DNA from 2 places in the Gemella sp. 27098_8_149 genome. Region 1 is predicted to be linked to the other one. Evidence: riboswitches for the same ligand, from Rfam matches in the RefSeq annotation. Region 1 holds a riboswitch; the other holds the start of a gene.
The links. Region 1 has a riboswitch for thiamine pyrophosphate ahead of O3801_RS05860 (ECF transporter S component). Riboswitches for the same ligand answer to the same signal wherever they lie in the genome.
Positions count from the first base shown of each region.

Region 2: it holds a riboswitch for thiamine pyrophosphate, as region 1 does, so the genes downstream of both, tenA (thiaminase II) here and O3801_RS05860 (ECF transporter S component) in region 1, are expected to answer to the same signal.

Region 1 covers NZ_JAPWCB010000011.1:12,425-19,259, reverse strand. Annotated here, with positions in the region: gene tehB (tellurite resistance methyltransferase TehB) at 1-216, shown strand, start outside; gene O3801_RS05875 (GNAT family N-acetyltransferase) at 256-759, opposite strand; gene O3801_RS05870 (low molecular weight protein-tyrosine-phosphatase) at 900-1,358, opposite strand; gene tehB (SAM-dependent methyltransferase TehB) at 1,519-2,382, shown strand; TPP riboswitch at 2,446-2,534, shown strand; gene O3801_RS05860 (ECF transporter S component) at 2,616-3,173, shown strand; gene O3801_RS05855 (ATP-binding cassette domain-containing protein) at 3,173-4,543, shown strand; gene O3801_RS05850 (energy-coupling factor transporter transmembrane component T family protein) at 4,524-5,180, shown strand; tRNA gene O3801_RS05845 (tRNA-Sec) at 5,242-5,338, opposite strand; gene O3801_RS05840 (LytTR family DNA-binding domain-containing protein) at 5,566-6,018, shown strand; gene O3801_RS05835 (LiaF transmembrane domain-containing protein) at 6,025-6,708, shown strand; gene O3801_RS05830 (TVP38/TMEM64 family protein) at 6,753-6,835, opposite strand, start outside.
Region 2 covers NZ_JAPWCB010000025.1:2,766-9,600, forward strand. Annotated here, with positions in the region: gene thiE (thiamine phosphate synthase) at 1-193, opposite strand, end outside; gene thiM (hydroxyethylthiazole kinase) at 196-978, opposite strand; gene thiD (bifunctional hydroxymethylpyrimidine kinase/phosphomethylpyrimidine kinase) at 981-1,778, opposite strand; gene tenA (thiaminase II) at 1,782-2,462, opposite strand; TPP riboswitch at 2,606-2,703, opposite strand; gene O3801_RS07950 (hypothetical protein) at 3,031-4,782, shown strand; gene O3801_RS07955 (peptidase) at 4,998-6,835, shown strand, end outside.

The sequences.
Region 1 (6,835 bases):
ATAAAACAACAAACACACCTTAATGGTTACAACCTAATTGTCAGTGCATTAAATGCGACAAAATACGGTCGTCCTCTAATGCCACTTCCTTTCACTTTTATTGAAGGAGAACTTAAGGAATATTATGAAGATTGGAAAATCATCAGTTATTCTGAGAATATTACAGCTTCTCCTTATCCATATGCTATAATACTTGCTCAAAAAGTGTCAGAATAAAAACTAAACCCCACAAGACTTTTCTTGTGGGGCTTTCTTCTATTCAATATTTTCTCTAATATCTTTTTGATACCAAACTACATCATACCAACGATTAAACTTATAACCTACTTTCTCAAAGTGAGCTACTTTTCTAAATCCTCTTTTTTCATGGAAAGAAATACTCCCTTCATCTGGATAGGCAATACATGATGTCAATCTACATATTCCTCTGTCATAAAGTTGTTTTTCAAGTTCAGAATACAGCTTCTCTCCAACACCTTTACCACGAGCTTTTTCATCTAGGTAGATTGTAATCTCAGCTGTCCATTTGTATGCGTCTTTTGGATAAAACTCACTAGCATAGGCGTATCCTAGTATGTCATTTCCTTCTGTTGATACTAAAAACGGATATCTTTGTATAACTTTCGAAATTTTCTCTTCAAACTCATGTACACTTGGCACAGTATAATCAAAGGTTATTGCCGTATGTTCTACATAAGGTCTATAAATATTCACTAATTTCTCCGCATCTTCTAATTCAACCATTCTAATGTTTATCATGATTTTCTCCTTAAATACTTTCTCTTACAAAGTCAACAATAGTTTTTGCAACATCTTCTTGTTGAGCTCTTCAAAACTTTTCCTACTCCATTTCCTCCTTGCATGTAATTTAATATTAGTACATATCCTATTTTACCCTATTAAAGATTGTCTTTCTTGATTTTATCTAATAAAGCCGTACATCCTTTAGTTACATCATTAAAAGTTGTTTTGAAATCTCCTGTATACCACGGATCATCGATAATTCTATCTTCTCCTGCATACTCTAATAATTTCTTAACCTCTCCTGTTTTTCTACCTGCAATAAATTTTTTTATATTTTCTATATTACTGTCATCCATTCCCACGATATAATCTGCATCTAAATCATTATCGTTTAGAATACGAGAATACATCCCTTCTACACCGATACCAACTTTAGCAAGTTCTTTTCTAGTTCCACTGTGAACTGGATTACCGTGTTCCCAACTACTTGTTGCAGCTGAATCAATAAGTATTTTTTCACTTAAACCTTCTTTTTCTACCATATCTCTAAATATTGCTTCTGCCATAGGTGAACGACAGATATTTCCTAAACAGACAAATAACACTTTTACCATTTTTTCAATACCTCACTTATATTTATTATCTATCTTATTATAACACAAAGAGATTAGTTCAACATCATAAAGACATAAGCGCTAAATTCCCCTACTATTTTATTTTTATATTTTAAATGATATAATTAAATTAAACTTAACAACCAATAAGGAGATTAGTATGACAAAAAACTTAGTATGCTATAAACAATTACCACTTTGGACAGCCGAAACACTTCCTAAACCATTTAGGCAAAAACACAATACTAGAAAAGACGTCTGGGCAAAATTAACTATTCTTAAAGGAAAACTCCAATTTACAGAATTAACTGAAGATAATGAAGTTATAGCTGAGCACATTTTCACTCCTGAGAGTAATATTCCTTTTGTAGAACCGCAAGCATGGCATCGTGTCGCGCCTTTATCTGATGACTTAGAATGTTTCTTAGAGTTCTACTGCGAACCTAAAAACTACTTTTCAAACAAATACGATATTAACCCTGCTCATTCTGAAGTAGTAGAAGCCCTAAAGACTATTAAGCCTTGTAAAACATTAGACTTAGGCTCTGGTCAAGGTCGTAATTCTTTATTTCTTTCTAAACTTGGTTTTGAGGTGACTGCCGTAGATAATAATATTCCTGCTCTAGAATTTTTAATGGAAACATCTAAAATTGAAAATTTAGATATTAAAATAGGAAGCTATGATATCAACACAGCAGCCCTTAGAAATACCTATGACTTCATTCTTTCAACAGTAGTTTTAATGTTTATCGAAGAACAATCTATTCCTAAAGTTATTAGAAATATGCAAAATCAAACTAATATTGGTGGTTATAATTTGATAGTAGCAGCAATGTCTACTGATGATGCACCTTGTCCACTTCCTTTCCCTTTTACTTTTAAAGAAAATGAACTAAAAGAATATTATAAAGACTGGGAATTTATTAAATATAATGAGGATTTCGGACAGCTTCATAAGACTGATGCTAATGGTAATAGATTTAAACTGCGTTTTGCTACTATGCTAGCTAAAAAAATTAAATAAATTTTTTCTGTAAGCTACTTTTTTGACACCGTTATCAACTCATGTTATAATTTTAACTAATCATTAAAACATTTGGGGTGCTTTTTGCTGAGAATATACCCATAGAACCTGATGTTGTTAGGACAGCCGTAGGAAAATGTTTAATCTTTATCAAGTCTATTTTAAAGTATATATATAATTTAAAAATACCTCTTGTTGTTTTAATGAATAAAAAATAACAGGAGGTTTTTCTTATGAAAAAATGGTCTACAAAGGACATAATTACTATAGCCTTAATAGGTTTCTTATTCGGGGGGATATTCCTTGCAACAAGCTTGGTTTACGTTCCGTTAAAAGCTGCTCTTGGAGCAGTAGGGTACGCACCTTTTGCAAACTCAATTTTATTTGGGTTGTGGGTTATGGCTGGTCCAGTTGCTGCAGTACTTATTCAAAAACCAGGTAGTGCTACACTTGGTGAAGTTCTAGGAGCATTAGCAGAGATGTTATATGGTTCATACTTTGGTGCTGCGGTTCTTGTTTCAGGATTAGTACAAGGAGTAGGATCTGAAGTTGGTTTCTTAGCTACAAGATACAAACGCTACGATACATTTTCACTATTCCTTTCTGCCGTAGGTATTACGCTATTTAGCTTCGCTTATAAATATTTCCAAGCTGGTTATGAAGCATTTTCTGTAGGTATGATTCTAGCAATTCTAATTGTACGTTTTATTTCTGTATTTTTCTTCGGAGTTGTCTGTGTTAAACTAATCTTGAACATCGTAAATAAAGTACAAAACAGTGGTAATAAATAATGAATATCATAGAAATCGATAATTTTTCTTTGAAAATTAAAGATAAAGTCTTATTTGATAATGTTAGTTTAAAAATAAAAGAACATAGTTGGTTAGTTTTAACCGGAAATATTGGTAGTGGTAAGTCTACCCTACTTCGTACTATTTGTAAATTAAATAAAGAACATTACGAGGGAGTAATTACTTACAAGGGGAAAAATATTGTTGATATTCCTATGCAAGAACATGTTAAAAATATAGGGTATGTCATGCAACATGCGATTAATCAATTTGTTATGCCTACTTTGGAAGAAGAAATAATATTTGCATTAGAGAATTTATGTCTAGAGCCACAAATTATTGATGAAAAATTAGACTACGCTTTGTCTATTACAAATACTGAAGAAATTTCTACAAAACACATTCATACATTATCTGGGGGAGAGCGTCAACGAGCTGCATTTGCAGTAGCATTAGCTATGGGAAGTGAAATTTTAATTTTAGATGAGCCATTTGCCAATGTTGATAAGAAGACTCGTAATTCTCTTCTGAATCTTCTAAAAGACTTAAACAACCATGGTGTAACTATAATCGTATGCGATCACGAGCACCGACTATACTTGAATTATGCAGACACCTTTACTTATCTTTCTGATGGGAATTTAGAGTTGGTAACAAATCCAACATCTAAAAATTCTAATGTGAAATTATGCAACAACACTCAATCTGAACAAATTTTAAGACTAGAAAATATTTCTATTCAACAAGGGAAAAAAGAATTATTAAATATCGATAATTTTCATATATTTAAAGGAATTACGACTTTAACGGGAGATAATGGAACAGGAAAAACAACATTATTACATGCTATTTCACAATTAAAAAAATACGATGGAAAGATATACTTTAATGAAGAAAAGGTAAAAAAATCAAGGAAGTTATATAAAAAAATAAGTACTTGTTTACAAGATGCATTTCAACAGTTTATTAGCTTGATGCCTCGTGAAGAGATTTCAATGCAAAAAGATATTTGGGAACACGCTACCTTATGGCAAGAAAGACTTTTAAAAGAATTTAATTTAGAAAAAGAACTTGATAAAAGTCTATATTATTATAGCGGTGGTCAGCGAAAACTTATTCAACTTATGTGTTTATTAAGCCAAAAAACTGAGCTATTGCTTCTTGATGAACCTTTTACTCATCTTGATGAAAGAGCCTGCTCATTTATAATGGATTGGATTGAAGAAAATAAAAGACTTACTGGACAATCATTTATTATTGTAAGTCATAGATTAGAGCCACTAAATAATAGGAGCGATTACCATATTGAAATTTCAAATAACACGCTACATCATATAAAGGAGGATTATTATGGAAAAGAAAATAATTAGTCCTACCCTTGCCTTAATAGTATTATTATTAACTATTTGGATTTCATTTAGTAAATTATTAGTTCTTAATTTTGTGATTATAGGTTTAACAATTCTCTACTTTTGTCTATCAAGATACTGGAAAAAGTTACTATATTTCATCCTAGTACCACTTTTACCTGCATTAGGTTCTGCTTGGGCTATCATTGTTCATAGTTCTAATTATAAATTTGCTCTATTAATTTTTTCTAGGACATATAGTTTTGCAGCCTTAGGATTAATCACAGCAACATATATTTCACTTGTAGAATTACTAAAATATTTCGAACAACACGGACTTTCTTCAAATATCGTATACGGACTCTTAGTAGTAATTCAAGCATTACCAAGAATTCAATATGAGACTCAAATGATTACTAAATCTAGTCGTCTTCGTGGTATATTTTTACCGTTTTGGTCGCCTTATTACTATGCTAAAGCCATATTTATCGCATTAACTTGGCAACCTCAAATATCTGAGGCGATGACAGTCCATGCTTATGAAGACTTCAAACCTCGAACACATTATAATAAATACACTGTTGATAAAATCAAAAGTCTCTTTATTATAGTACTTTTCTCAATAGTATCAATACTACTATTGATACTAGATAAATAAAAAGATGCCATCATGAACCAAATTCATGATGGCATTACTATGTTCAAAAAAATAAAAAAACTGGCGGGAATGTGTGGGAATCGAACCCACCCAAGAGGCTCTTAACCCCTCATACTAGTTTTGAAGACTAGAGAGCACACCAGAACTCATCCACTCCCATTTATGTTTATATTATACAATAAATATAATAAAAAATCAAGATGATATGTTAACGTATCCATCTCATTTCCTTTGAATATGATAAGCCATCTTCCTCTCATTTTTAAAAGAAACAATAAAATTATTAACCACTTGCTTCCTATTTTTTACCACTTACCTAAAAGCTATTAAGTTTCACGCTAAAATAATATATAATATAACTATAAACATTTAGAAAGGAGACAATATGAAAATTAATATCGAACTAGACTCAAATCTTAAAGAAATTGAACTAGTTATTAAGACCCCAGACTTAAATAGTAATGTCATCTTAATTAAAGAATTAGTTGAAAAAGCTATAGTAAATTCTCAAAAAATAATTTTCTACAAAGGTGACTCTGAATATTTCATCCCTCTAGAATCTATTTTATTTTTTGAAACCGATGATAATAAAGTCTATGCTCACACTACCGATGAATTTTTCGAGGTTAAATTCAAATTATATGAATTAGAGCAACTTATTCCTTTTTACTATTGTCGAATTTCTAAGAGTTCAATAATAAATACAAAAGCAATTTATTCGCTAGAAAAATCTTTTTCTGGCTCAAGTACCGCTTCTTTTTCTAATTCAAAGAAGCAAGTCCATATTTCAAGACATTACTACAAAATATTAAAAGATAAATTAAAAGAAATGAGGTAAAAATAAATGAGACGCAGTTTTATTGGATTATTTTTTATAATCCTTGCAGTAACTACTTTACTCGATGGATTTAGTATTTTTCCAAACGGATCAATCTTTCTAACTATATGTACTGTTGTACTAGGATTTTTCGCAATCCGAGGTTTAATGGATTTTGATTCATTTGGAACAATATTCCCTCTAGCATTATTATTCTATGTATACAATAAAAATTATCAATTTGCTGATATATCAGGTGGAAAAATATTCTTTGTTGCTGTTTTCCTTAGTCTAGGTATTTCTATGTTTGTCCCTAGAAAATACAAATATAGAGAATTCAAAAGCTTTTACAAAGTAAAAAAACATCAAAAAATAAAAAATGGTAATGATTTTTCCGATGTAACATTCGGAGAAAATGTTCAGTATGTAGACATAACTAAATCTGATTCATTCTCTGCTTCTACAACATTCGGAACTACTACTATCTACTTTGAAAAATTAGATACTTATCCTATTAAGAACTTTGATCTTAATGTTTCTATTTCTTTTGGTAATCTAAAAGTATATGTTCCAAAAGAATGGGCAATCGAGAATAATACAAATAACTTCCTAGGAAAAGTTCAAAAACAAACTCAAAACATCGGAAAAGATGTTAAAATTATCCTAAATGGTTCTGTAACATTTGGGGAAGTTGAAATAATTCATGTATAAAAAAATAACTCTCAAGAATTCTAGAAATCTTGAGAGTTTTATTTTTAGTTGTTTTCTTCTTTCTTTTGCTGTTCTCTTTTCTCTACAAATTTAGACAAATAGATTGATCCAACAGTTAATAAAATTA
Region 2 (6,835 bases), on a different contig from region 1:
TACAAAGATCTTGTAGTTTTATTGCTAATTCTACTTTTTCCTTACCTTCTAATGCTCCTTCACCTTTTTCACGAAATTGAAATAAAGTTATTCCACCTTTTAAAGCATCTTCAACTACTGTATATAAATCCTTACCTAAGCAAGTAGTAGTTCCACAAATAAAATATAATTTTAATAGTTCTTTATTAAACATAATTATTTCACCTTTTTAAATGTTTCAATATCTTTATCAGTGATTTCATATAACGCATTAATAAATTCGACTTTGAATGTTCCAGGAAGATGTCCATTAGGACGTTTTTCTGCCATTTCCCCGGCAATATTATATGCTAACATAGCTGTCTCTAATGATTTTAATTCTTCACCTTTCTCTAGTCCAACAAAACTTGCTAGAACTGCCCCTAATAAGCATCCTGTTCCAATAACTTTAGGCATCATTGCGCTTCCGTTATGGATAGTTACTACTTCTCCGTTGACTGCAATAGCATCTACTTCACCAGTTACTACTATAGGGATATTATACTTAGCATTTGCTGCTAAGGCAATTTCATCAATATTATCTACTCCCGCACTATCAACTCCCTTAGAAGCTACATTTATTCCTACTAAAGATGCAATTTCTCCAGCATTTCCTCTGATAGCTGCTAATTTGTAATTGTTGATTAAATCATCTGATACTTTTTTTCTATAAGCTCCCGCTCCACAAGCTACAGGATCTAATACTGCGGGTACATTGTATTTTTCAGCTATTTTAAGTGCCTCTTGGTATAATTTCCAAGTTTCATCTGTTAATGTACCAATATTAATTAATAATCCTCCAGCATATTTTAATAAGTCTTCTAAATCTTCTGGATATTCACTCATCGCTGGTGATGCTCCTAGTGCTACTAATCCATTTGCTGTGAAATTTTTAACTACATCATTAGTTATACAAATTACTAATGGTGCTTTCTCTTTTAATAATTTTAAACTTGTCATATTTATAAATCTCCTTTAAATGCTATATGATTCACAGGGCCATTTCCATGACCTAGCTCTGGTGTGTATTTAATTGCGGCTGTAATAAATTTTTTCCCAATTTCTACAGCTTCAACAATACTTTTTCCTTTTGCTAATTCTGCTGTAATAACTGCTGAAAATGTACAACCTGTTCCATGTGTATGGTTGGTCTTAAATCTTTCGCTAGTCCATACTTTTTTAGTTCCATCATTTAAAAATAAATAATCTTTCGCTTCTCCTGTTAGATGTCCACCTTTTATAACGACTGACTTACATCCAACTTCATCGATAATGAATTTACCTGCACGATTAACATCATCTTCTGTTAATATTTTAAAATTAACAATTTCTTCTGCTTCAGGTACATTTGGTGTAATAATAGTTGCTAGTGGTAATATCTCTTCTTTTAGGTGTTTTCTCGCAACATCGTCTATCAATTTATCCCCACTTGTCGCAACCATGACTGGATCAACAACATAAGGAACATCTTTAGGTAAATACTTCTTAATTAATTTCATCATATCAGCATTTGCTATCATTCCAGTTTTTATACTATCAGGTGTTATATCATCAAACACACTTTTTAATTGCGCTTCTAATATATCTAAATCTAAATTTCTTATCATTTGAACACCTAACGTATTTTGTGCAACGACACTAGTAACTACAGCCATTCCATACACTTCTCGTGCTTGAAAACTTTTTAGATCTGCCATAATTCCTGCTCCACCCGTTGGATCAATTCCTGCAATAGTTAATGCAATATTTAGTTTACTCATGCCCTATACCTCTAAATCCCAACGTTCTTGTGTATAAGCCATATTGAAGAAACGACGTTCATGTTCACAACTTTCTAAGAAGTTTTTAATAAGTCTTTGTTTACCTTCTTCACTCATAAATTCAGCTTCACGATTGATAATTTTGTGATACTCAGTAAGTACTTCATCTACTAAGCCATCAGCATAAAACTCAACCCAGAATTTTAGTGGGTGGTCTTCAGCTAAATTGTGATTAGCTAAAATCTTTCTAGCTACCATTTTATAAATCCATGGACATGGCGCCATTGCACTTAGTGTTTCTGCCATACCAAATGCAAAGGCATTGTAGTACATATGTTTTATATAATGGTCTGCAGATGGATACCACTCTCCGCCTTTAATAATTTCTTGATAATCTCTCCCTATGTAATCTGCTAAGTTCTTGTGTGCAGCAATTTCCTCATTTAATACAAAATTAATCTGACCTAAGAAAAAGTTTTTTTCAACTTTATCATTACTTTTTGCTAAAAGAATGGCATAAATATCGCTAAAGTTCTCTAAATAAAGTGCATCAGCTTTCAGATAGTGCTCTACTGCTTTCTCTGATAAATCAGCACGAATTAATCCTTGAATAAAGCCATCATTATATATTTTATCAACGATTGGTAATGCCTTCTCTTCCATAATATCAGTAATAAGTTTCATAGGTATATCCCCCTAAATATATTTAATTTTAGTATAAAATAATATCACTTATGATAAATAAAAAAGTCCCCTTACTAACGTAAGAGAACTCTGAAACATATATTACTCATAGTATATTTTCCAATTGCATTGGATTAATTCTATTTTGAAAATATTCACGTTTCCTACGCTAGCATTATCTAGTTCAGGTCAAAGGGTCTAACTATGTTATCTCAGCCTACTGGCTCCCCCAGTGATTTTACTCTATTCACTTTCTAAATCGTAGCATAGAAAATATAAAATGTCAACAATTTAGTTTAAGGGCTTACAAAATTTATATAATTAAATTACTTTTATATCATAGAACTTTTTATAATAATATTTTTTCATATTTTAAAATTAACCTCTTTTCAAATATGGCAAATTTGTGAATTATCAATGTAATTTTATTGTAAATTTCGTCTATTTTAGGTTGTAAATGAAATTAGTTATCACTTTTTTCTTTATTAATTGACACTCTTGTATTATAATAGTTATGATAAATTTTATAATCACAAAATACAATTTTTAAGGAGAAATTTCTATAATTATGAAGAATAAAACATTATTAAAAGTTCTTTCTGCTTCTGCAATATTCACTGCAATCGCAGCAATAGAATCTTATGATCACAACGCATTCGCTACTGAAGTTGCAGCAACTGCTACTAACAATCAAAGCGATGTAGAAACAAAAACAGTACCTCAAGATGTTAAGAATTTACCAGATGGTACATACGATATTAAATCAGAAGCATTTAAATTCTACGGTAAAGATGGGGATCCATCTATGGCCTCGGCTGGATTAGACAAAGATAATACAAAATTGATTGTTAAAAATGGACAATACTCTGTAAATGTGAATTTCAAACCTATTGATTTGTTCAATCAGAAAGGTTACCTTGGTGATTTAAAATATTACGATGGTGATAAAACACATAGTAATCGCTACGATATTCAAGACAATGAGTTTAAAGATACGACTATCGTTGAAAATTATTCAGAAAATGAAAAAGATGCTTTTATAGATGTATACAAGAAAAAATTTCCTGGACGCACAGTTTATCCTAAAACTTTATCTTATAATGTAGACAAAAATAAAATCGACGCTAACAATAAACTGGAAACATATACTCAAGTATTCGTTCCTGTAATGGAAGCTTTCCCTACTGGTTCAGGTACTCAACGAATGATCCTTGAATATAATTTAAATTCATTAACTACAAAAACTATAACAGAACCTAAATATAATCTTGTACCACTAACAATGATGGATGCAACTGCTAACACTAAATCAATGGGAGATGGTGCAATCGACAAATCAAAAACTCGTGTTGAAAAAGTTGGAGATACATATCACTACTATGTAACTGCGAAAGATTTAGCATTCGGACCATACGTTGGTGAATTAACAAATCTTACAGTTAATGGTACAACTGCTACTCTAACTGAACTTGGTGGTTCAAATCACGAAAAACTATACCACTTCACAAGTAAAGAAAAATACGATGTAGTTAATGTGACAGTTGATGTTGACGCTGGTGGTAGACCATTCCACAAAAATACACCTGCACGTTTTGCATTCGATTGGGCTAAAGCTACTCCACTTACTAAAACTATCGTAAATCAACTTCAAAATGAAGAAAAAGCTAAAGCAAATGAAAAAGTTGCTACCGATAAAAAAGCTAAAGAAGAAAAAGCACGTATCGAAGCTGAAAAACTAGCTAAAGAAAAAGCTGAAAAAGAACGTATTGAAAGAGAAAAACTAGCTAAAGAAAAAGCTGAAAAAGAGCGTATCGAAAGAGAAAAACTAGCTAAAGAAAAAGCTGAAAAAGAACGTATTGAAGCTGAAAAACTAGCTAAGGAAAAAGCTGAAAAAGAAAGACTTGAAAGAGAAAAACCACCTGTAACTGCTAAAGGTGAACCTGCAATTGAAGAGAAACCTGAATTTGATTTAGATGGGTTCATTAGTAACCATAAAGGGCCAATTACAGTTAAAGGAGAAGCTACAATATTAGAAAAACCTGAATTTGATTTAGATGGGTACCTTAGAGAACAAAAACGATTGACTGAAGAAACAACTACTACATCAGATAAAAAACCACTTATCAATGATATCTTTGGACAATCTGAAGTTAAAGATACGTTTGTAGCTACTCCAGTAAGCACTAAAGAATCTAATGTCACTACTGTAAATGTTAAAAAATCATTAGCAAACACTGGTGTTAATACTGCAACTACAGGCTTCTTCGGATTAGTAACTTTACTATCTGCATTTATCTTACGTAGAAAAACTAATAAATAATTATTATTAAAACAAGTTTGGTGAATTCCAAGCTTGTTTTAATTTGTGTCTAAATTGTGACTTGTTTTTGAAGTTTTTGAGAAAAAAAGACCTGTTTTTAGGGATAGTTGATATCAATTATCATTTTTTTCTTTATTTTTTATAGCTTTTGTATTATAATAGTGGTAACGATTTAATATCTAATAATATACAAAATAAAGGAGAAAATTCCTAATATGAAAAATACAACATTATTAAAAGTTTTGTCAGCAACTGCAATTTTTTCTGCTGTTGCAGCAATCGAAGCATACGATCAAGATAGTTTTGCATTCGCAGCGGAAGAAACACCTGTTGTAGCAAATACAACAACTTCTGCTACGAAGCCAACTACTACGCAACCTACAGCGCCAGCATCTACTACTGGAGAAACTAATTCATCAGCAACTCCAGCAGTGAACTCTGCTGCAGCCCCCGCAACTACGCCAGCAACAGCAACTACTGCTCCTAAAGCTGAAGAACCAGCAACTGTAGCTCAAGATGTTAAAGCTTTAAAAGATGGGGAATATAAGATTAGTGCTGAAGCATTAAAATTCCATGAAGAAGGTCGTCCTTCTATGGCTGCCGCTGCAATCGATAATGAAAAAACAAAATTAATAGTAAAAAATGGAGAATACTCTGTAAATGTTTCATTTAAACCTATCACATTTGGTGGTCTTACTGGTTATTTAGGAGATTTAAAATACTATGATGGAGATAAGACACATGCAGATCGTGAAAAAATTGATGATCATGAGTATAAAGACTCAACTATAGTTGAAAATTACAGTGCCAATGATACTGACAATTTCGTAGATGTCTACAAAGAAAAATTCCCTAATCGTACTGTTTATCCAAAAACTGTTACTTTCAATGTAGATAAAAATAAAATTGATGCTAATAATAAACTAGAAACATTTACTAAAGTGTTTGTTCCTGTTATGGAATCTATTGGTAAAAAGAATAATACTCCTGGAACTGGAACTCAAAAAATGATTTTAAAATTTGATTTATCTTCTTTAGCTAGAAAAAAAGTCACAGCTGATAACTATGAAGCTGCAACTTACGAAAATCCTAACAAAGACGTTGAATACAAAGGAACTATTAAAAAAGACTTCCCTATCCACGTTCAAGGACATTTAAGAAATGCTAACAACAACGATGAAGAATCATTATACGGTTCTGCTTTAGATAGTTATGTTAAAGTTGAAAAAGTTGGAGATAAATACAAATATACTCTAAGATTCAAAAAAGGTCTTGCTGATGTAGGTGGAGAGTTCTACCCATTTGAATTACATAAAGTAGCATACCAAGGTAAAGATATTCCATTAACTACTTTAGCGTCAAACGGAAATTCTTCAGTAAAAGAAGGATCTATCATTACTGACAAACTATTAGAAAAAATTCAATTAGACGGTACTGCTCCATATCCTAACGGTGCTTTAATGTCACACTTTGTTACATTAAAACTATACTATGAAACAGCTACTGACTATAAGGAAAGACCTGTAAAATTAGAAGATGTAGTTGCACCTGCTAAACCTAAACCAGTTAAGCCTACACCAACTACACCAAAAGAAGAACCAAAACCAGCTACACCAACAGCTGCTGACCACAATGTTGATGCTGATAAAGTTCCATCTACATTCCCTGCTACAGTAAAAGCTGAATTAAATGGTAGAACTACTGGTACTGCTTCAATCTATGAAAATGCATTTGTTAAAGATGTAAAAGTAGAAAAAGTTGGGGATAAATATCAATATACTATCCAAGTTAAAGAAGGAAAATCTACTAACTTCTTATTACGTAATAAGCCATTCACAGTTTCTAAACTTACTTATAAAGGAACTGAAATTAACTTTACTGAAGTTGATGCAGCTACTAAGCTAAAAGAAGGTAAAATCTTAACTGACTCTCTTCTAGACAAGATCCAAGTAGATGCTGTATTAAATGTTCAAACAAAAGGTGGTGCTAAACCTAGATTTGAAGACAGAACTGCTGAAAGTACAATAGCTTTAGACTTCCCTAAAGTGGAAAA